Regions from separate parts of the Leucobacter sp. WKLB1 genome, predicted to be linked through region 1. Evidence: predicted binding sites of a transcription regulator. Region 1 holds the regulator's gene; each other region holds the start of a gene.
What was found. The regulator HrcA, encoded in region 1, represses chaperone genes, less so after heat shock. The targets are predictions, from matches to a motif close to TTNGCACTCGNNNNNNNCGAGTGCNAA.

Region 2: the regulator HrcA is predicted to act here: its motif matches at 4,766-4,792, upstream of groES (co-chaperone GroES).
Region 3: the regulator HrcA is predicted to act here: its motif matches at 3,923-3,949, upstream of groL (chaperonin GroEL).

The regions. Positions count from the first base shown of each region.
Region 1 covers NZ_AP046115.1:1,929,046-1,936,165, forward strand. Annotated here, with positions in the region: gene ACZF5Y_RS08765 (cation:dicarboxylate symporter family transporter) at 1-646, shown strand, start outside; gene ACZF5Y_RS08770 (16S rRNA (uracil(1498)-N(3))-methyltransferase) at 690-1,466, opposite strand; gene dnaJ (molecular chaperone DnaJ) at 1,469-2,566, opposite strand; gene hrcA (heat-inducible transcriptional repressor HrcA) at 2,624-3,661, opposite strand; gene hemW (radical SAM family heme chaperone HemW) at 3,826-5,052, opposite strand; gene ACZF5Y_RS08790 (DUF1990 domain-containing protein) at 5,059-6,066, opposite strand; gene lepA (translation elongation factor 4) at 6,063-7,120, opposite strand, start outside.
Region 2 covers NZ_AP046115.1:2,502,146-2,509,265, forward strand. Annotated here, with positions in the region: gene ACZF5Y_RS11380 (sunset domain-containing protein) at 1-1,573, opposite strand, end outside; gene guaB (IMP dehydrogenase) at 1,796-3,298, opposite strand; gene rarD (EamA family transporter RarD) at 3,372-4,295, opposite strand; gene groES (co-chaperone GroES) at 4,388-4,684, opposite strand; gene ACZF5Y_RS11400 (DUF4190 domain-containing protein) at 4,902-5,360, shown strand; gene ACZF5Y_RS11405 (THUMP-like domain-containing protein) at 5,366-6,640, shown strand; gene ACZF5Y_RS11410 (hypothetical protein) at 6,721-7,120, opposite strand, start outside.
Region 3 covers NZ_AP046115.1:2,773,711-2,780,830, forward strand. Annotated here, with positions in the region: gene ACZF5Y_RS12790 (sensor histidine kinase) at 1-997, shown strand, start outside; gene ACZF5Y_RS12795 (DUF559 domain-containing protein) at 1,092-1,919, opposite strand; gene groL (chaperonin GroEL) at 2,228-3,850, opposite strand; gene ACZF5Y_RS12805 (LytR C-terminal domain-containing protein) at 4,045-4,914, opposite strand; gene ACZF5Y_RS12810 (heme ABC transporter ATP-binding protein) at 5,022-5,831, opposite strand; gene ACZF5Y_RS12815 (FecCD family ABC transporter permease) at 5,828-6,898, opposite strand; gene ACZF5Y_RS12820 (heme/hemin ABC transporter substrate-binding protein) at 6,995-7,120, opposite strand, start outside.

The sequences.
Region 1 (7,120 bases):
CTACGCGGTCACCCGCGTCAACATCTTCAGTCTCATGAAGTACCTCGGCCGGGAGTACCTGTTGATCGTCGGCACCTCGTCATCGGAGTCGGCACTCCCCCGTCTCATCGCCAAGATGGAGCACGTCGGGGTCTCGAAGCCCGTCGTCGGTATCACGGTGCCGACCGGCTACTCATTCAACCTCGACGGCACCGCGATTTACCTCACCATGGCGTCGCTCTTCATCGCGACGGGCATGGGCGACCCCATGAGCCTGAGCGAGCAGATCGGACTGCTCGTCTTCATGATCATCGCCTCGAAGGGTGCCGCCGGAGTCACCGGTGCGGGCCTCGCGACGCTCGCGGGCGGGCTGCAGGCCTACCGCCCCGAACTCGTCGACGGCGTTGGCGTGATCGTCGGCATCGACCGCTTCATGTCGGAGGGTCGCGCGCTGACCAACTTCACCGGCAATGCGGTGGCAACACTGCTCATCGGGTCGTGGACGCGGCAGGTCGACACCGAGCGGGTGCGTCGTGTGCTCAGCGGGGCGCTCCCGTTCGACGAGTCGATGCTCGCCGGCGACGGGCACGGTGCAGCGAACACCACATCGACCGCGCCGCAGTCGCCGCGTGCGACCGCCGAACGGGTTCCCGCCGACGTGAACTGAACGCACTGGGCGGTGACGGGCCGGGGCCGAAGCGCCTCGGCCCTTACCAGCGCCCGAACGTCGTATTCAGCACGGCAATCGCAGCCGGCCCCGCCGAGGAGGTGCGGAGCACCGTCGTTCCGAGCACCAGAACGTGTGCCCCCGCTGCCTCGAGCGCGTCGAGCTCGGCATCGGCAAACCCGCCTTCTGGGCCGACGACGAGTACGACGTCGTCGATCGCATCTGCACTGGCCGCGGCGGATCGCCCCCACTCCGACAGCGTCAGCGCGCCCCGCGGATGCAGCGCGATCACCGCGGAACGATCACTCCGTGCCAGGAGTTCGATGTCGGAAAGCGCGACGGGTTCGCCCACCACCGGAATCGCGGCCCGCATCGACTGCTTCGCCGCTTCACGCGCAATACGCTGCCACTTCGCGACGCCCTTCGCAGTCTTCTCAGCACCGCCCGCGCCGTCCCAGCGCGAAACGGAGCGGCTCGCCTGCCAGGGCACGATCGCGTCGACGCCGAACTCGGTCGCCTGCTCGACGGCGCGCTCGTCGCGATCACCCTTGGCGAGTGCTTGGACGAGCACGAGGCGCGGCCCGACCGGGGCGTCACCGCCCTCGACATGATCGATGCGCACGCTGAAGCGATCCTTCGCGACCTGCTCTGCGGTGCCGGCACCGATCGCGCCGCGACCATTGCCCACGAGAATGCGCTCGCCCGCGCGCAGACGGCTCACGCGAACCGCGTGCCGCGCCTCCTCACCGGTGATCTCGACCAGCGCGCCCGGGGCGAACGCCGCATCGTCGAGATCTTCCCGGTAGTAGAGGTTCGCCATGCTCAGCCCTGGCGGAAGAAGCGGTCGCGAATCTTTCCGAAGAAGCCTTGGTGGAACTCCCCGAGATGCGGCTGCTCGTCCTTGCGAAGCGCGGCGAGCTGGCGCACCAGATCTTTCTCTCGGTTCGACAGCTTGGTCGGCGTCGCCACCTGCACCGCAATCTTCAGGTCGCCGCGCGTCGTACTGCGCAGGCCCTGGATGCCGCGCCCGCGCACCGTCAACATGTCGCCCGACTGGGTACCGGCTTCGACTTCGACCTCGACCTCACCGTCGAGCCCCGCGAGTTTCGCGCTCGCCCCGAGAATTGCGTCGGTCATCGACAGCTGCATCGTGCAGAGCAGATCGTTGCCGTCGCGGCTGAAGATATCGTGGTGCATCACGCGGAACTCGATGAACAGGTCACCATTGGGTCCGCCGCCCGGGCCCACCTCACCACCGCCACGCATCTGCAGGCGAGTGCCGGTATCGATGCCCGAGGGCACATCGATCGGGAACGTGCGGCGCTCGCGCACGCGCCCCTTGCCCGCGCACTCGACGCAGGGATGCTCGATGACCGTGCCGTACCCCTGGCAGCTGCCGCACGGGTGCATCGTGACGACGTTGCCGAACAGCGAACGGACCTGGCGCTGCACCTGACCCTGCCCGCCGCAGACATCGCAGGTGACGGGGTGCGTGCCGGGCTGGCAGCAGCTGCCCTGGCAGACGTTGCAGAGCACGGCCGTATTGACCGTGATCTCGCGCTGGGTGCCGAAGATGACGTCTTCGAGCGATACGTCCACGCGAATCATCGCATCGTCACCGCGCTCCGAACGCGAGCGCGGGCCGCGCTGACCGCCGCCGAAGCCGCCCCCGAAGAACGTCTCGAAGATATCGCCGAAGCCCGCCGCACCGCCCTGGCCGCCGCCCATGTCGTAACGCTGACGCTGCTCGGGGTCGCTGAGCACATCGTAGGCGTGCGTCACATCTTTGAACTTCTCTGCTGCCTCTTCGCCCGGATTCACATCCGGGTGCAGCTGGCGCGCCAGGCGCCGGTAGGCCTTTTTGATCTCTTCGGGGGTCGCCTCGCGGGTGACTCCGAGGGTCTCGTAGTGATCGGCCACGCTGTTGTACTCCTTGGGGGTTGGTGGTGGAACGTGTGGGTCGGACGAGGCGGCAGCTTACCGCTCCTCACCCAGGAATCGGTTGAGGTATCGGGCAACCGCGCGCACCGTCGAAATGTTTCCGGCATAGTCCATGCGCAGCGGGCCGAGCACGCCGAGCTTCGAGACGGCGATGCCTTCTTCGTACGTGGACGCGATGATCGAAGTCTCAGATAATCCGTACGGTTCGTTTTCGCGCCCGATCGAAGCAGAAACCTCTCTGCCATCGTGCGCGAGTTCGCCGAAGAGTCGCAGCAGGGTCACCTGCTCTTCGATCGCCTCGAGCACCACGGGCAACGATCCGGCGAATTCACCGTCGGGGCGCGACAGATTCGCTGCGCCGGCGACGGCGATGCGGTCGTTGCGATTGGCCTGGAGCTGGTCGGAGACGACGGTCAGCACGCGCCGCACGAGGTCAATTTCATCGGGTTGCGCCCAAGTCTCGATATCTGCCTCGAGTTCGGCGACGGCTGCAGCTGCAGACTCGACGTCGATGCCGACCGCCGCTTCGGCGATCCGCTGACGCAGGCCGTGTACCCAGGCCTCGGTGACGCGCGAAGCCGGCAGCCAGGCGACCTGTTGTTCGACGACCCCGCTGCCGAGAATCAGCACGCTCAGCACCCGATCTTCACCGAGCGCCACGAGGTCGATGTGCCGCACCGCGGTGCGACGCAACGACGGGTACTGCGCCACAGCGACCTGATTGGTGAGCTGCGAGAGCAGACGCACGGTGCGGGCCATGACGTCGTCGAGATCCGAGGAATCGCCGAGGAAGCGCTCGATCGCCGTGCGCTGAGCGACCGTCAAGGGGCGAATTCGGGCCAGCGTGTCGACATAGAGCCGGTACCCCTTGTCGGTCGGGACGCGACCCGACGATGTATGCGGCTGCGCGATCAGCTCGTCTTCTTCGAGCAGCGCCATATCGTTGCGGATCGTCGCCGCGGACACCCCGAAGCTGTGGCGATCGACGATCGCCTTCGAGCCCACGGGTTCGTTCGAGGAGACGTAGTCGCTGACGATCGCGTGCAGTACGGCAAGGCTGCGCTCGGAAACCATTGCCCCTCCTGACGCCGAATCGTGGATGCGGGCCCCGCGCACAGGCGCTGGCACTCGCTTATTCCGAGTGCTAAGCCTACCGCAGTCCGGCGACCAGGAGGCATTCGGAGCGGCGGCTCCGTGTTCGCCTGCGGCGAGATCGGTGGTGTGCGCTCCGACGCACGTCAGCTGCCGAGCAGCCGGTGCACGACGGTATCCGCGAGCAGTCGACCGCGCAGGGTCGGGATCACCCGACCGCCGATTGCGGCGCGCCCGTCGATGAGTCCGTCGGCGATGAGCTGCGGGATTGCCCGACGCTCCTCCGCCGACAACACCTCGGCAGGCAAGCCCTCGGCGATCCGGGTTTCGAGCAGAATGCGTTCTTCACGGCGTGACGCATCGGTGAGTGTTTCGCGCGAGTGCGCTGGGGAGACGCCCGCCGCCATGCGCTGCGCATAGGCACCAGGGTGCTTGACGTTCCACCACCGCACGCCGCCGACGTGGCTGTGGGCGCCTGGCCCAGCAGCCCACCAGTCTTCGCCGGTCCAGTACGAGAGATTGTGCCGGGAGCGGGACTCAGGGGTGCGCGACCAATTGCTGATCTCGTACCACGAGAAGCCAGCGGCAGCGAAGCGCGCATCGGCGAGCTCGTACATCTCGGCGTGCAAGTCCTCGTCGGGTTCCGCCACCTCGCCACGACGAATCTGCGCTGCGAGTTTCGTGCCGCGCTCGATGATCAACGCATACGCCGAAATGTGATCGGGAGCGCACTCGAGTGCGGCGTCGATCGAGCGTTCCCAGTCGGCAAGACTTTCGCCTGGTGTGCCGTAAATGAGGTCGACGCTCACCTGAAGGCCCGCGTCGCGAGCCCATTCGGTGACGAGCGGCACGCGCTCGGGCGAGTGGGTGCGGTCGAGTGTGGCGAGCACGTGCGGCACTGCAGACTGCATGCCGAAACTCACGCGGGTGAAGCCGGCCTCGGCGAGCGTGCGCAGGTACGCGGCGTCAACGGAATCGGGGTTCGCTTCCGTCGTCACCTCAGCTCCCGGCGCCAGCCCCCACTCCTCGCGGATGCGGCCGAGCATGGCCGAAAGGTCGCTCGCCGGCAGCAGCGTCGGCGTGCCACCCCCGAAGAACACGGTCGAAACCGGGCGTTCGGGAAGACCCGCGTCGCGGAGCACCGACGCGCCCAGCGCGAGCTCCTGGCCGACTTGAGACGCGTAATCGTCACGCGTCGTGCCGCCGAGCTCACTCGCGGTATAGGTGTTGAAGTCGCAGTACCCGCAGCGGACACGGCAGTACGGAACGTGCACGTAGACGCCGAAGTTTCGGTGTTCGGCCCCGATGGCGACACTCGCAGGAAGCGAGCCGTCTTCGGGAGCCGGATCACCCTCGGGGAGCGCGCTCGGCACGGCGGATCACCGACGGCTGCTCGGCCGACGCTGATGCGTGGTCGACACGGGCACTTCGGATGTGGAGGGGTCGTCGTCTGAGGCCCCAACCGGTTCAGCCACCGGGCTCGATTGCGGCGATTCCGGCTCATCAGATTCTTCGGGCTCAGCGGACTCAGTCGTCTGCTCCTTCACGATCAGCTCTGATGCCGCACTCGACTCAGACGACTCATCGGACGCGGGAGTCCCGCCTGACTCGACGAACTCAGGTTCGAGCACTTCGGGAGCCCCCGGCGACGACTCGACGCGATCGACGACGTCGGCGGCATCGCCGTCGACAGTGATAGCGGCAGGTGTCTCATCGCCTGCCGCCCCCAAGTTGGGTGCGGGTTGTGCGCCCGGGGCGAGGCTCGCGAGTTGCGATTTCACGGCGTCGAGCGCGATGCGCACGTCGGCACGCCCCTTGAGCCCCAGCAGCCCGCTCTTCGGGGCAGCGACGAATCCGCGGGCGACGGCCCACACGGTGTCATCGGGGCGAAATTCGATCGCGAAGCGTTGCTCCCCGACTGCTCCCTCTTCGTCTCGAGTACCCCACGCGAAACCAACGCACCGATCGTCATCGATGGTGTAGATCACGAGTATGCCTCGCGGGTCTTGACCATCTGCGTGCAGTGTCGCTGTCGTTCCGGCGACGATGTACGGTTCGCCGTCGGGCCCGAAGTGCTCTTCGAGCTCACCCGCGGCTTCGGGGATGCCGTCACCCGAGAACGACGGGCCGGCGTACTCCGCTCCCGAACCGCGCACGATGTCGGTGACGCGCACGCCCGAACCGCGTTGCGCGCCCCAGGTCATGAGGAGGCTCGATGCGAGCAGGAAGCGCTCCTGTCCGCTGCCGAGGCGCAGTTCTTCCTCGTACGACGTCATGCCTTCCGGCGGAAACTTGACGATATCGGGTTGCTTCGACGCGCCGACGGCGGCGTACGTCACCGGCATCTCGACGTGGCTGCTGCGGCGCGGGGGCTGCTCCTTGCTCATCGCTTGGCGCCTTCCTTGCCCTCCACATCTCCGGAGAGCGCTGCGATGAAGGCTTCTTGGGGAACCTCGACGCGCCCCACCATCTTCATACGCTTCTTGCCCTCTTTCTGCTTCTCGAGCAGTTTGCGCTTGCGGCTGATGTCGCCGCCGTAGCACTTCGCGAGCACGTCCTTGCGGATCGCGCGGATCGTCTCACGAGCGATCACTCTCGCGCCGATGGCTGCCTGAATCGGCACCTCGAACTGCTGGCGCGGGATGAGCTTGCGGAGTCGCTCCGCCATCATCGTGCCGTAGCTGTAGGCGTTGTCGCGGTGCACGATCGCGCTGAAGGCGTCGACCGTGTCTCCCTGCAGCAGGATGTCGACCTTCACGAGGTCGGCTTCCTGATCGCCCATCGGTTCGTAGTCGAGGCTTGCGTAGCCCTGCGTGCGACTCTTCAGGTGGTCAAAGAAGTCGAAGACGATCTCGCCGAGCGGAATGCTGTAGCGGAGCTCCACGCGCTCGCCCAGGTACTCCATGCCGAGCAGGCTGCCGCGGCGGCTCTGGCAGAGCTCCATGATGGCGCCGACGTAGTCTTTCGGCGCCAGGATTGCGGTCTTCACGACGGGCTCGCGCACGTTGCGGATTTTGCCGTCGGGGTACTCCGACGGGTTCGTCACCGTCACTTCAGTGCCGTCTTCTTTGGTGACTTGGTAGACGACGCTCGGTGCGGTGGCGATGAGATCGAGGTCGAACTCGCGGCGCAGGCGCTCGGAGATGATCTCAAGGTGGAGCAGGCCCAGGAAGCCGCAGCGGAAGCCGAAGCCAAGTGCGACTGATGTCTCGGGTTCGTATTGCAGCGCTGCGTCTTCGAGCTTCAACTTGTCGAGCGCTTCACGCAGCACCGGGTAGTCGGAGCCGTCGAGCGGATACAGGCCCGAGAACACCATGGGCTTCGGGTCGGTGTAGCCGGGCAGCGCCTCGGTCGCCGGGCTGCGCTTCGCGGTGACGGTGTCGCCGACCTTCGAGAGCCGCACATCTTTCACGCCGGTGATCAGATAGCCGACCTCGCCGA
Region 2 (7,120 bases), 570 kb from region 1:
TCACGGCCGAGGTGCGCGTCGCTGACTGGTACCCCGATTTCGTGCCGGTCACTCGCACCGAGAGCGTCTTCCCCGCGTCGGCGGAGGCGACGCGATAGCTCGCGCCCGTCGCGCCCCGAATGGCGGAACCGTCGCGCAGCCACTGATAAGAGAATTTCGGCGAGACCGGCTTCCACGAGCCCGTCTGCGCACTCACTGTCGACCCCACCTGCGCGGCGCCGACGATCTTCGGGGTGACGGGAGCGAGCAGGCGCAACACGGACTTCGCGGCGGAGGTGGTGCTGGCGTTGCGGTAGCCGGCAAGTGATCCGGTGACGGCGACCGTGACCCGGGCGCCGCCATCGGCTGCAACGAGCGTGTACGACGATTTCGTGGCACCGCGGATCGCAGTGCCGTTGCGCTTCCACTGATAGGTGAGCTTGGCCCCGGTGGTCCAGGTGCCCGCGCTCGCCTGCAATTTCTTCCCGACGACCGCGGTGCCCGTGATCTTCGGGGTCGCGGTGCGGAGCGCAGCCGCGACGACGGCCTTCGAGGCTGACGAGGTGCGTGACGCATCCGCGTACCCCGCCAGTCGCCCGGTGACGGTCACCGAGATGGCACGATTCACGTCGCCCGGGGTGAGCCGGTAGCGGCCCTGCGTCGCTCCCGGAATCACCGCCCCGTTGCGCTTCCACTGGTAGCTCAGCGCCGAACCCGTCGTCCATCCCGAGGTCTTCGCGGTCAGGTCCTGCCCCATCTGCGGGGTGCCACTGATCGCGACCTGGCCCGCCTGCGTCTGCCCCACCCCGACCGCGCGCTCGGCCGAGACCGACACCGCGGTGACGGGAATATCGACCCCTGGAATTGCGCGCGTCGCCGTGGCGCGCACGCTGATCTTCGCCTGAGCGTCTGCAGGCGTCAGGGTGTACGTCGCCGCGGTCGCATTCGGGATCGCCTCACCGTTACGGAGCCACTGCAGTGCGACGCTCGGTGCCTGCGGCACGCTCGGCGCCCAGGTGCCGGAGGTCGCCTGCAGGGTCGAGCCCACCGCGAAGGACCCTGAAACGATCGGCGCGGCGGTGGCGCGCAGCGTCTCTGGCAGCGCCATGAGCGTTCCGGTAAGCAGCGGGTCAGGGCCGGTCAGGGCCCAGACCCCGATTCGGTCGCTACCGTCGAACGCCACGGACGCCGTCCATGTGAGTTCGCCGGACTCTCCCATCGAACGCTGCCACCCCGTGACCGGCTTCACCGCAGTGCCGTTGCGCAGTTCACTGAATGGTTCATGATCGGCTGCGGGATCACCCGCCGCATACGAAATTTGCACGGCGACGGTAACCGCGGCGTCCCCGAGCTCGATGTTGGCTGGCGACACCGACACACCCGGTGCGGCGAATTCGACCTCGGGAGCTGTCTCGGTCGACGGAGCCGGGTCTGCAGGAGCCGCGTCTTCTGGATTCGCCCCCTCCACTGGGGCGTCGAGCACCTCGGTGATCGGTGCGGTGGTCGCAGGATCCGCAGCGCCCACTGCCTGCGCCGGAGCCGGGGTTCCGATCGCCGACACGGCAAGACCGGTGACGAGCGCACACGCGAGCATCGTGCCACTCCATCGACGCCGAGCGAATCTGAACGTCGGATGCGTTTCCTGAGAAAAAGCCATGAGCGCGATCCTAGTGATGCGGACGCCACTGCAGCAGGGCCGAGTCGGAACTTCACCCGCCAGTTCACCCGCGACGCGGATCCCCACGCGTGTCGGTGATCCGGCCGGATACACCGCGGGCCCGGATCGAAACCGACCCGGGCCCGCGACGCGAACTGCTTAGCGCTTGTAGTTCGGCGCTTCGACGACCATCTGCACATCGTGCGGGTGCGATTCCTTGAGCCCCGCCGCGGTAATGCGCACGAAGTTGCCGCGCTCCTTGAGATCGACGATGGTGCGCGCCCCCACGTAGAACATCGACTGCCGCAGCCCGCCGATCATCTGGTGGCTGACGGCACCGACCGGGCCGCGGTAGGGCACCTGACCCTCGATGCCCTCGGGAATGAGCTTCTCGTCGCTCGGCACGTCGGCCTGGAAGTAGCGGTCCTTGGAGTACGACGTGCGCTCGCCGCGCGTCTGCAGCGCGCCCAGCGACCCCATGCCGCGATAGTTCTTGAACTGCTTGCCCCCGACGAAGACCAGGTCGCCCGGGCTTTCATCCGTGCCCGCGAGCAGCGAACCCATCATCACCGATGATGCGCCCGCGACGAGCGCCTTCGCGATGTCGCCTGAGTACTGCAGCCCGCCATCGGCGATGACCGGCACACCCGCCGGCGTTGCGGCCTTCGCAGCCTCGTACACCGCGGTGACCTGGGGCACGCCCACACCCGCGATGACGCGCGTGGTGCAGATGGAGCCGGGCCCGACGCCCACCTTCACCGCATCGGCACCGGCGTCGACGATCGCCTTCGCGCCCGAGTAGGTCGCGACGTTGCCGCCGATCACGTCGACCGCGGCGAACGCCGGGTCGGCCTTGATCTTGGCGATGATGTCGAGCACGCCCTTGCTGTCACCGTTCGCGGTGTCGACGACGAGCACGTCAACTCCCGCGTCGACCAGTGCACCCGCGCGCTTCCATGCATCACCGAAGAAACCGACCGCCGCGCCGACGCGGAGTCGCCCGGCTTCGTCTTTCGTCGCGAGCGGGTACTGCTCTTCTTTGTCGAAGTCTTTGACCGTGATGAGCCCGGTGAGTCGCCCTTCGCCGTCGACGAGGGGCAGCTTCTCGATCTTGTGCTGTCGGAAGATCGCTGCTGCGTCTTCGCGCGAGATGCCACGCGGGCCGGTGATCAGCGGCATCTTCGTCATGGCGTCGGCCACCCGCACCTGCGAGCGATCCTTCGGATCGATGAATCGCATGTCGCGGTTCGTGATGATGCCGAGCAGCACATCGTTCGAATCGACGACGGGCAGCCCCGAAACGCGGTACTCGCCGCACAGCGCGTCGACCTCGGCCACCGTCGCGTCGACCGACGTCGTCACGGGGTTGGTGATCATGCCGGCTTCGCTGCGCTTGACCCGGTCGACCATCTCGGCCTGATCCTGAATCGAGAGGTTGCGGTGCAGAATGCCGAGGCCGCCGTTGCGCGCCATGGCCACCGCCATGCGGGTTTCGGTGACCGTGTCCATTGCCGCTGAGATCAGCGGGATGTTCAGGCGGATGCGCCGTGTGAGCTGAGTGGACGTGTCCGCCTCGCTCGGGATGACGTCGGTGTGCGCCGGCAACAGCAGCACATCGTCGTAGGTCAGGCCGGTGAACGCGAAGGGGTCACGCTGTTCCATGGAACCTCTATCTATCTGGGAGTGGGTCTGTCAGAGATTCGCGGGTCGCCGGATGCGGCACCCGTGCTGCATCTCAGTCTAAAGGTATGGGGGCGGTGGTCACCTGCGCCGACGGCGAACGCCGCAGCGTGCGCACCATATCGATGATGAGGATCACGAGCGCGATCCATACCCCGATGAAGCCGATCCAACGCCCGACCGTGATCTCCTCGTGCGTCACGAACGTGCCGTAGAGGAAACTGAGAATCGGTGTGAGGAACTGCAGGAATCCGATGTACGACAGCGGCAACCGCCGCGTAGCCTCGCCGAACAGGATCAGCGGCACTGCGGTCGCGATGCCGCTGAGCAACACGAGAACGGTGATATCGGCACCGAACGAGAACGCGGTGATCCCGGTCGTCGTGGCGATGATGGCGAGCTGCACGGCGGCGATCGGCAGCGTGGCGATCGTCTCAACCGTGAGCCCGGTGATGCCGTCGACGGACTCCCCCGCGTGCTTGTGCACCGCACCGTACAGGCCGAACGAGAGCGCGATACCGAGTGCGATCCACGGGAACGATCCGTACGCGATCGCGGCGATGAGCACCCCGACGCCGGCGATGCCCACGGCGACCCATTGCAAGCGGGTCAGTCGTTCTTTGCGCACGATCACGCCGATGAGGATCGTGAAGAGGGGGTTGATGAAGTAGCCGAGCGCCGTCTCGAGCACGTGCCCGGTCATGACACCGATGACGAAAATCTGCCAGTTCGCGTACAAAAACAGCGCGGAGAGGGCGAACCAGCCGAGCAGGCGCGGTGTGCGCAGGATCGTCAGCACCTGAGCCCACTTGCGCGTCGCCGTGACGAGCAGCGCGCAGAAGAGCAGCGATGTGGCGACGCGCCACGGCACCACCTCGAACGGACCGACCATCGCGATGAGGCCGAAGTAGAACGGGAACGCACCCCACCAGAGGTACGCGCCGAGACCGAATCCGAGCCCTGCACGCGTCTGCCCCATCGAATCAGTCTACGACCGCCGACCCCGCGAATACGACAGCGGCCCCGACGATCCGTCCGGATCATCGGGGCCGCTGTGCGAGAACGCGATGCTTAGCGCGTGACGACCGCGAGAATGTCGCGAGCCGAGAGCACGAGGTAGTCGTCGCCGCCGACCTTGACCTCGGTGCCGCCGAACTTCGAGTAGATCACGACGTCGCCCACGGCGACATCGAGCGGAATGCGGGTGCCCGCGTCGGAGACGCGGCCCGGGCCCACTGCGACGACCTCGCCCTCCTGGGGCTTCTCCTTGGCGCTATCGGGAATGACGAGACCGGAAGCGGTGGTCTGCTCTGCCTCGACCTGCTTGATAACGATTCGATCCTCGAGCGGCTTGATGGCGACCGACACGGTTGACCTCTTTCCAATGTCTGAAAGTGAGTTCGCGCCCACCCCATGCGAGCGCGTCTAGGTCCGAGTCTATGGCTCCGGTTGGCACTCGTGCAAGGGGAGTGCCAACCGTGTCAGCCAGGATCGCCGACAGCGAACGCCGCGCCTACAATGTGGAGTACGCCCGCGATGGCGCCTCGACGGGTCCGTCGCACCGAATCGTTCTGGAGGAGCCGCAATGTCCACACCCCAGTACCCGGAGCAGCCGACTACCCCGCTCCCCGATCTCGCATCGTCTGCCGCGCCGACGCAGGCGTTCCCGCAGGCCCCCGCCGGCGCAGCGGCGCCGTACGGAGCCCCAAACGGCTATGCCGCGCAGCCCTACCGGCAACCCGTGCCCGCGTCGACGGCGACGACACTCGCGCAGACGAACACCTTCGCACTGCTCGCGATCATCCTCGCGTTCATCGCTCCGGTCGCCGCGATCGTGTTCGGTCACATGGGCCTGAGCCAGATCAAGCGCACGGGCGACGCCGGTCGGGGCATTGCGCTCACCGGGCTGATCATCGGCTACGCCTACTTCGTGCTCGTCGCCCTCTTCGTCGTGCTGTACGTCGGTTTCGTCATCACGATGATCGCGTCACTCGGGGCCGCGTTCTCCGGGTTCGACTCGGGGTACGACCCCTACAGCTACTGAACCGCATGCACGCATCGGCTCATGAGCCGCACCGGCCCCGGGATCCCGTCCCGGGGCCGACTGCTGCCGGCGCCCTGCCGGGCTGGAACGCACTGCTGACCCCGGACGGCCTCGAAGCGCTCGCGCTGGTGGGAGACGCCCTCGAAGCCGGCGAGACCGCGGATTCGCTCAACCGTCGCCTGCGCGCCGCGGGGTCCGCCCCCGAGTTGGTCGCCGCGGTACTCACGCAAGGCGCGCTGCAGCGCAAGGCCTCAGCGAAGTTCGGTGAGCTGTCGCGGTCCCTGCTCTTCACCCCTGCCGCCCTCGAGCAGGCGAGCCGCATGGTTGTCGCTCGCGGCCACGCCGCCAGATTCCGCGACGCAGGTTGCACTCGGGTCGCAGATTTGGGGTGCGGGATCGGCACGGAGTCGATCGCACTCCTCGAAGCGGGCATCTCGCCCCTCGCCGTCGAACTCGATCCGTTCACCGCGCGGCTCGCCGCAGCGAACGTCGGGGTCGTCGCCCGCAGCACCGGGGCACCGGCACCCGAGGTGACCTGCGGGGATGCCACGCAGTTCGCTCTCGATCGCGCTGACGGCGCCTTTCTCGATCCGGCTCGTCGCACCGCCGGGCATCGCGACACTCGCCGCATCGCTTCCCCCGACGACTACTCGCCGTCCCTCAATTTCGCATTCGGCCTCGCAGATCGGCTGCCCGTCGGGGTGAAGCTGGGGCCGGGGCTCGACCGCGATCTTATCCCCGACGATGCCGAGGCGCAATGGGTCTCGGTCGACGGGCAGGTCGTCGAAACCGCACTGTGGTTCGGCGGTGCGGCCCGCACGGGCGTGAAGCGTGCCGCGCTGCTGCATCGCGGCGCCGAGACCCACGAGCTCACGGCCGCGGCCGATGCTCCCGATGCACAGGTGCGCCCACTCGGTTCCTACCTGCACGAACCCGATGGTGCGGTGATTCGCGCGCGCCTCATCGGAGCGGTTGCCGACGAGCTCGGCGCCGGGATGATCAATGCACACATCGCCTACCTGACGAGCGACACGCTCACTGCGTCACCGTTCGTGCAGTCCTTCCGCGTGCTCGATGCGTTGCCCTCACGCGAGAAAGATCTGCGGCGCGAGCTCGCGGCTCGCGGTATCGGTCGGCTTGAGATCAAGAAGCGCGGAGCCGACATCGACCCGGCGCAGTTGCGCACACGTTTGAAACTCCGAGGCGATCGCAGCGCGACACTCGTGCTGACGCGCGATGCGGCCGGCAAGCACATCACACTGCTGACCGAGCGCTGCTGACGGGCGCCTGCCGCAGATGCACAAGGGCCCGGAAGCCGAAGCTTCCGGGCCCTTGTGCATGTGGGTGCAGTGATTCCTGCTTACTGCTGGTCGAGCTGCTCCTGCAGCTGCTGCTGCAGGTTCGGGTCGTTGACCACCGACGCGAACACCACGGCGACGAGGATCAGCACGATAATGCCGAGCACAATCGCGATCGAACCAGTGATGATACCGGTCAGCGAGAGCCCCTTGGACTGGCCCTTCTTGCGTGCGACGATGCCCAGTACCAGCGCGACGATGCCGCCGATGATACCGATGACACTCAGCGGCCATGAGAGCACGAGGCTGACGATACCGACGATCAGCGACGAGAGCGCGAGACCCTTCGGTTGCACCGGAGCTCCGGCGTACGCGGGAACTCCGGGAGCGGCGGGCGCAGACGGAGCCGGCGGCACCGATGATGCGCTCGGAGCGGCAGGCGGCACCGGGCCCGCAGCGGGT
Region 3 (7,120 bases), 840 kb from region 1:
GCAGACTGTCGCGCAGTACATCATCATCTTCACCGGGTTCGGCATCGCAGTGATCCTGCTCGGAGCCGCGCTCACGCGCCTGCTCGTCACCGCCACATTCCTGCCGCTCGCCGAGGTCGAACGCACCGCGCTCGAAATCGCTCGCGGCGACTACTCGAAGCGCATCATGATCTCGAGCCCGCACACCGAGGTCGGCCATCTCGGCCAGTCGCTGAACATCATGCTCGACCGGCTCGACGGCTCGCTCGAAGACCGCGCGCGCACCATCGAACGCATGCGTCGCTTCATCGGAGACGCCAGCCACGAGCTGCGCACGCCGCTGGTCTCGGTGCGCGGGTACGCCGAGCTGTATCGCATGGGCGCGCTGCAAGAAGACGAAAATATCTCGCAGGCGATGGAGCGCATCGAGAAAGAGGCGATCCGCATGACCTCGCTCGTCGAGGACCTGCTCGCACTCGCTCGCCTCGACGAGCGTCGCCCGCTCGAGCTCGCGCACCTGCCACTGAACCAGCTGGCAACGGATGCCGCGCTCGACGCACGCGCGCAGGCACCCGACCGCGAGGTGACGGTCGTCGCAGACCCCGCCGAGCCGTCCGTGATCGGCGACGAGCACAAGGTGCGGCAGCTGATGACGAACCTGCTCGGCAACGCGATGCGGCACACCCCAGACGGCGGCCCCATCGAGCTCGTCGTGTCGACGCCCGCGCCTGAGCCCGACGGCAAGCCCGTCGCCCGCTTCGAGATCGTGGACCACGGTGAGGGCGTACCCGAGCAGATCAGAGACAAGATCTTCGGTCGCTTCTGGCGCGCCGATACTTCACGTAACCGCGAAACCGGCGGCTCGGGCCTCGGCCTGGCCATCGTGCGGTCGATCGTCGACGCTCATGGCGGCACCGTCAGCGTGCATGAGACCCCTGGTGGTGGAGCGACCTTCCGCGTCGACTTGCCGGGCGCCCCGGCCTCCGACGACACGGTGCCGGTGCCTCGCCTCGAGTAGGGGCGATGCGGGGCTCGGCGCTTGCTCAGAGGAAAATCTGCAGCCAGAGGAACGAATGGCCACCAATCAGAGGTGATGATTGCAGATCTTGCGTTCAACGACGCACCCGCGGTCGCCCCAGTGCCAGCGCAAGCATAATGCGGTGCTGCACGTCAGGCCAGTGATTGATCACCTCGTCATACCCCACGCGAATCACATCGTATCCACGTGCACGGAGTGCCGCATCGTGCGCATTGTCGCGATCGCGTTGGGGGCCGACGTGGTGGCCTCCGTCAATCTGCAGAACGAGCCACCCGTCGAAGAAAAAATCGACTCGGTGTCCCTCCACCCACGCCTGCGTCACAATGCTGCACTGCATCCACGAGGTCCGTGTCCGAACGAACGATTCCAGGCCAGAGTCTGCGTATGGCGAGCAGGCCTCAAGAATGTCGCGCTGACGCTTGGAGAGCGGCAGTGCCCGCAGGCTCGGCTGATCGATGAGGCGCGCATTCAGTGCGGAATCCCAGATGCTGACCGCAATCTCGTGGAGTTGGCACTGAGAAACCAGCTGCAAGACATTCACCAAGGGATCTTCGAGCGTGCCCGGCTGCCTTGCCATCATAGGCGCCGCCCAGTGCACTCGCCCGATGCTCGGCCGATAGCGATTTCCTCGGTACGTTGCAGCGACATGGGTTTCGGACGCGTCGAGCACCCAAAGACCCAACCTGCTTGCCTGGGTAACGCAGGTGAGCACCGTGCCGGTTCTCGCAGCGGAGATCAGCTGAGGATCCGCGTCGGGCAGTGCCACCCAACCGCGCACCGGGCGTACGACTGTCCCCGCTGCAAGCGCACGCGCAATCCGGTGGCGAGATACGCCAGCCAGCGTGAGGTCTCGTGACCGAGCGATGCCACGGGTACGCGCCAGGTGCGCTGTGAGGTTCATGGTTCCGAGTATGCCGACGGCGTGCGCCTCGATCGGCGACGTTTCGCCGATATGTGAACGGTCTAGAGACTCCATTCATTTCGCGGATTGTGGACGCATGGCGCGAGCGTCGCAGCCAGCGGAAGATCTGCATTCAGAGGAAGTATCAGTAGCCGAGGAGTGTGATGACTGCAGATAACCCTCTGAGGGTTGAAGAGCAAGGGGCTAAAGCTAGCCCGGCGCGGAGCAGCAGCCCGGCTCATTACTCCCCCCAAACGCATTGAGGGGCCGCGCCCGCAGGCGCGACCCCTCAGTGAGGAGGATTGGACTTAGAAGTCCATGCCACCGGTCGGGTCACCGGCGGGAGCAGCCGAGGCGGGCTCCGGCTTGTCGGCGACGACGGCCTCGGTGGTGAGGAACAGGCCGGCGATCGATGCGGCGTTCTGCAGCGCCGAGCGGGTGACCTTGGCCGGGTCCAGGATGCCCTGGGCGACGAGGTCGCCGTACTCGCCGGTCGCAGCGTTCAGGCCGTGACCCACGGGCAGGTTCGCGACGCGATCGGCGACCACACCCGGCTCAAGGCCTGCGTTGAGCGCGATCTGGCGCAGCGGAGCCTCGATGGCGGTCTGCACGATCTTCGCGCCCACTGCCTCGTCGCCCGAGAGCTCGAGTGCGCTGAAGACGTCCTTGCCGGCCTGGATCAGCGCGACGCCGCCACCGGCGAGCACGCCCTCTTCGACAGCTGCCTTCGCGTTGCGAACGGCGTCTTCGATACGGTGCTTACGCTCCTTGAGCTCGACCTCGGTTGCAGCGCCAGCCTTGATGACGGCGACGCCACCGGCGAGCTTCGCGAGGCGCTCCTGGAGCTTCTCGCGATCGTAGTCGCTGTCGGTGTTGTCGATCTCGCGGCGGATCTGGGTCACGCGGCCCTGGATCGCCTCTTCGTCGCCGCCACCCTGGACGATGGTGGTCTCATCCTTGGTGATGATGACCTTGCGTGCGGTGCCGAGCATGTCGAGCGTCGCGTTCTCGAGCTTGAGGCCGACCTCTTCCGAGATGACCTGGCCGCCGGTGAGGATCGCGATGTCCTGCAGCATTGCCTTGCGACGGTCGCCGAAGCCGGGAGCCTTGACTGCCGCCGACTTGAAGATGCCGCGGATCTTGTTGAGCACCAGCGTCGCGAGCGCTTCGCCCTCGACGTCCTCAGCGAGGATGAGGAGCTGCTTGCCCGACTGGATCACGGGATCGACGACGGGGAGCAGGTCCTTGATGTTCGAGACCTTGCTGTTGACGATGAGGATGTAGGGATCCTCGAACACCGCTTCCTGGCGATCGGTGTCCGTGACGAAGTACGCCGACAGGTAGCCCTTGTCGAAGCGCATGCCCTCGGTCAGCTCGAGCTCGGTGCCGAAGGTGTTCGACTCCTCGACGGTGACGACGCCTTCCTTACCGACCTTGTCGATCGCCTCGGCGATCAGCTTGCCGATCTGCTCGTCAGCGGCCGAAATCGATGCGGTTGCCGCGATCTGGTCGGTGGTCTCGATCTCCTGAGCGTTCTCGAGGAGCTTCGCCGAGACAGCTGCAACAGCTTTCTCGATGCCCTTCTTGATCGCGATGGGGTCGCTACCGGCCGAGACGTTGCGGAGGCCCTCGCGCACGAGCGCCTGAGCGAGCACGGTCGCGGTGGTGGTGCCGTCGCCTGCGACGTCATCGGTCTTCTTCGCGACCTCCTTGACGAGCTCGGCACCGATCTTTTCGTAGGGATCGTCGAGCTCGATCTCCTTGGCGATGGAGACGCCGTCGTTGGTGATCGTGGGTGCGCCCCACTTCTTCTCCAGTACGACGTTGCGACCGCGCGGGCCGAGCGTCACCTTCACGGCGTCGGCGAGGATGTTCAGGCCCCGCTCGAGTCCACGACGCGCTTCCTCATCAAACGCAATGATCTTTGCCATGTATTTCGCCCCTCCCGGACGTTCGAGATGTGGTCATCACCGTGCCCACGCAATGCGCCTGCGCACAGATGTTTAGCACTCAGCCAGATTGACTGCTAACACCAATCTTGGCACTCTCACCCAGGGAGTGCAAGCGCTCGCGCTCGCGCTGAGCGAACACTCCGAGAACAGATCGCGGACGCGCCCGTGCCCGCTTACTGCGCAGCTGCGGCGTCGGCCATCGCGTTCGCCGTGGCATCGCTCGCGGCGGCGATCGTCGACGGATCCGTCGCCAGACCCGTCGCCGGGTCGATCGGCCATCCCGTGGCGACATCGATATCCCACCCGGTCGTCGGGTCGATATCGAGCCCCGTATCCGGGTTGATCTCGTTGCCCGTCGCGGGGTTCACTTCTCGCTGTGCCGCACCCGTCGCATCGCCCTCGGCTTCGGCAGTGGTGTCGGCGGTCGCGTCACCACCATTCGCAGCGAGCTGCGCGGCCTCATCGATGCCCGGTCCCTTGTAGTCGGCACCGAGCAACACCACGAGCCGCACGCCGTACTTCTCGTAATCGGTCGAGGTGTACGTGGAGACTCCCCCGAGCTTCTCTGCCAGCCCCGCGGCTGCGGCGGCATCTGCCGGGTCCGAGTAGAACACTGCGGAGATTGCGACGTCTGCGGTGGCGGCGCTCCCCGAGAATTCGATCGATCCCCACTGCTGCTCCGTCACGATCGTGTCGAGCGCGGCCGCCAGATACTGGGTGGACGTGCCGTTGAGGATCGCTACCGTCGCCGTCGGGTCGAGCTCTGCGGTGACCTGTGTATTGGCGGATCCCGATGATCCGCCGGATGGCGCCAGGGAGAGCTTGCCGGTACCGCCGATGCCCTGCACGGCGAGGATGCCGAGCGTTGTGAGCACGGCGAACCCGAGGAGCCCGGCGATGAGGTACTGCCAGATATAGCGAGGGCGAGCAGTGACGCGATGCGCTCCCACTCGGCCTGAGCGCTTCAGCCGATCGAAGCGGTCTTCCGGGTAGGCCTGACGGGCACTGGGACGTGATACCTCCACATCGGTCCGTTGCGCCACTCGGGTTTCCTTCGTCTTCGCTGATTCCTGCCGTGCCCCATGCACGCCACTCGCGGGGCGAGATGCCCCCACACTACCTGCCGCGACCTGCCAGTTCGATGACAGCGTCAGTGATTGCGGCGCGGTATCACAATCGGTCGCCCCGTGTCGGGGTCCGGGATCACTCGCACGGGCGCGCCGTAGACGTCGGCAATGCGCTGCTCCGTGAGCACCGCACCGGGCGCGCCGCGTGCAACGAGCGCACCGCCCGCGAGGATCGCCACCTCGTCGGCGTAGGCGCCGGCGAGCGACAGGTCGTGGAGCACGACGATGACGGCGCGACCGGCGGCGGCGAGCTGGCGCGCGATCTGCAGCACGGCTTCCTGGTGCTTGAGGTCGAGCGCTGCCGTGGGTTCGTCGAGCAGCACGACGCGCGTCTCTTGGGCGAGTACGCGAGCGAGCGACACTCGCGCTTTCTCACCACCGGAGAGATGCGGAAACCCGCGTCCGGTGAGGTGGGCGACATCGGCGGCGACAGTTGCATCGTGGATCGCTCGCTCGTCGTCATCGGACTGCAGAGTACCGATCCACGGCGCCCGCCCCATGTCGATGACCTGCTGCGCGGTGAACGAGAACGCCACCTGATTCGCTTGCAGCAGCACCGCGCGGGCGCGGGCCAATTCGCGGGCGGGCCACGCGTGCATCTCCCGGTCGTCAAACGTCACGGATCCGGCACTCGGAGTCACATCGCCGCACAGCACGCTGAGCAGCGTCGATTTGCCCGCACCGTTCGGGCCGACGAGCGCGAGCACCTCGCCGTAGCGCACGTCGAGCGTCACATCGGAGAGGATTGCCAACTCGCCGACGTGATAGCTCACACCGGTGACCTGCTGCGCAACCTGGCCGGGGCGGGGCTCCGGAGTCGTCGAGACACTCATGCCCATCCTCCTGCGCGTTTGCGGTTGCGGCGGATCAGCCAGAAGAAGAATGGCCCACCGACCAGCGACGTGAGCATGCCGATCGGCAGGTCCGCACCGTCGACGAGGGTGCGCGCCAGCAGGTCGGCGTAGATCAGCAGCACGCCGCCGCCCAGGAGGGAGGCGAGCAGGAGCATACGATGCGATGGCCCCAGAATCATCCGCATCAGGTGCGGTACGACGAGGCCCACGAACGAGATGACGCCGACGAACGCGACGCCGACGCCCGTCAGCAGCGACACCAGCACGATCGAGACGATGCGCAGGCGTTCCACGCGAACACCGAGATGGGCCGCGGTGCGATCGCCGAGCGAGAGCAGGTCGTACTGGTCGGCGAGCAGGATCGCCACGAATGCGGCGATCGCGGCGACGAGTGCAACGATGACGACTTCGTTCCAGCGCGACCCGTTGAGCGACCCGAGCTGCCAGAACACGATCTGCTCGCGGCTGGCCGTGTCGCCGATGAATGTGAAGAGCGCCATACCGGCCCCGGCGAAGGCGTTGATCGCGACGCCGGTCAGCAGCAGCGTGACGATCTCGGTGCGCCCCTGAGCCCGAGCCGTGAGGTACACGATGAGGGTGGCCGCGAGCCCTCCGGCGAACGCGAAGACCGCGACAGTCCAGTTTCCGAAGGCGGTGACGCCAAGGGTGATCGACGCCGAGGCGCCCAGCGCTGCACCCGATGACACGCCGACGACACCGGGCTCCGCGAGCGGGTTGCCGAAGATCGCCTGCATCACGGCGCCGGCGACCGCGAGTGCGGCACCGACGAGCAGAGACATGACGACGCGCGGGAAGCGGATCTGCCACAGTGTGCGATCCATCAGGTCGTCGGTGGGCGCCCAGCTGTTGGTGATCCCGAGCTTCTGCAGGATGGAGCCGATGACCTCAGCGGGCCCGATCGAGAGCTGCCCCATGCCGGCAGAGAGCACGATGCCGATCGCGAGCAAGATCGCCGCCGCGATGATGACGATGGCTCCGCGGCCCGCGCTGCGGCGGCCGAGAATCCGTTGGGTGGCGTTCGTCACGTGCTGCTTTCTGTGCGGTGGGTGCCGCTGCGGCCGCGAGGGCGCCGACACAGTGTTCTATTGTATCGACGCCGCGGCGCGCAGTCGGGTGCCGAGTTATTCGGCCACGGGCGCGTAGATCGCCCGGGCAAGAGCGTCGAGAATGTCTGCCGAGCGCGGGCCGAATGAGAGGATCGTGCCGTCTTCCATATCGACGAACCGCCGGTGCTCGCCCGCGGTCGT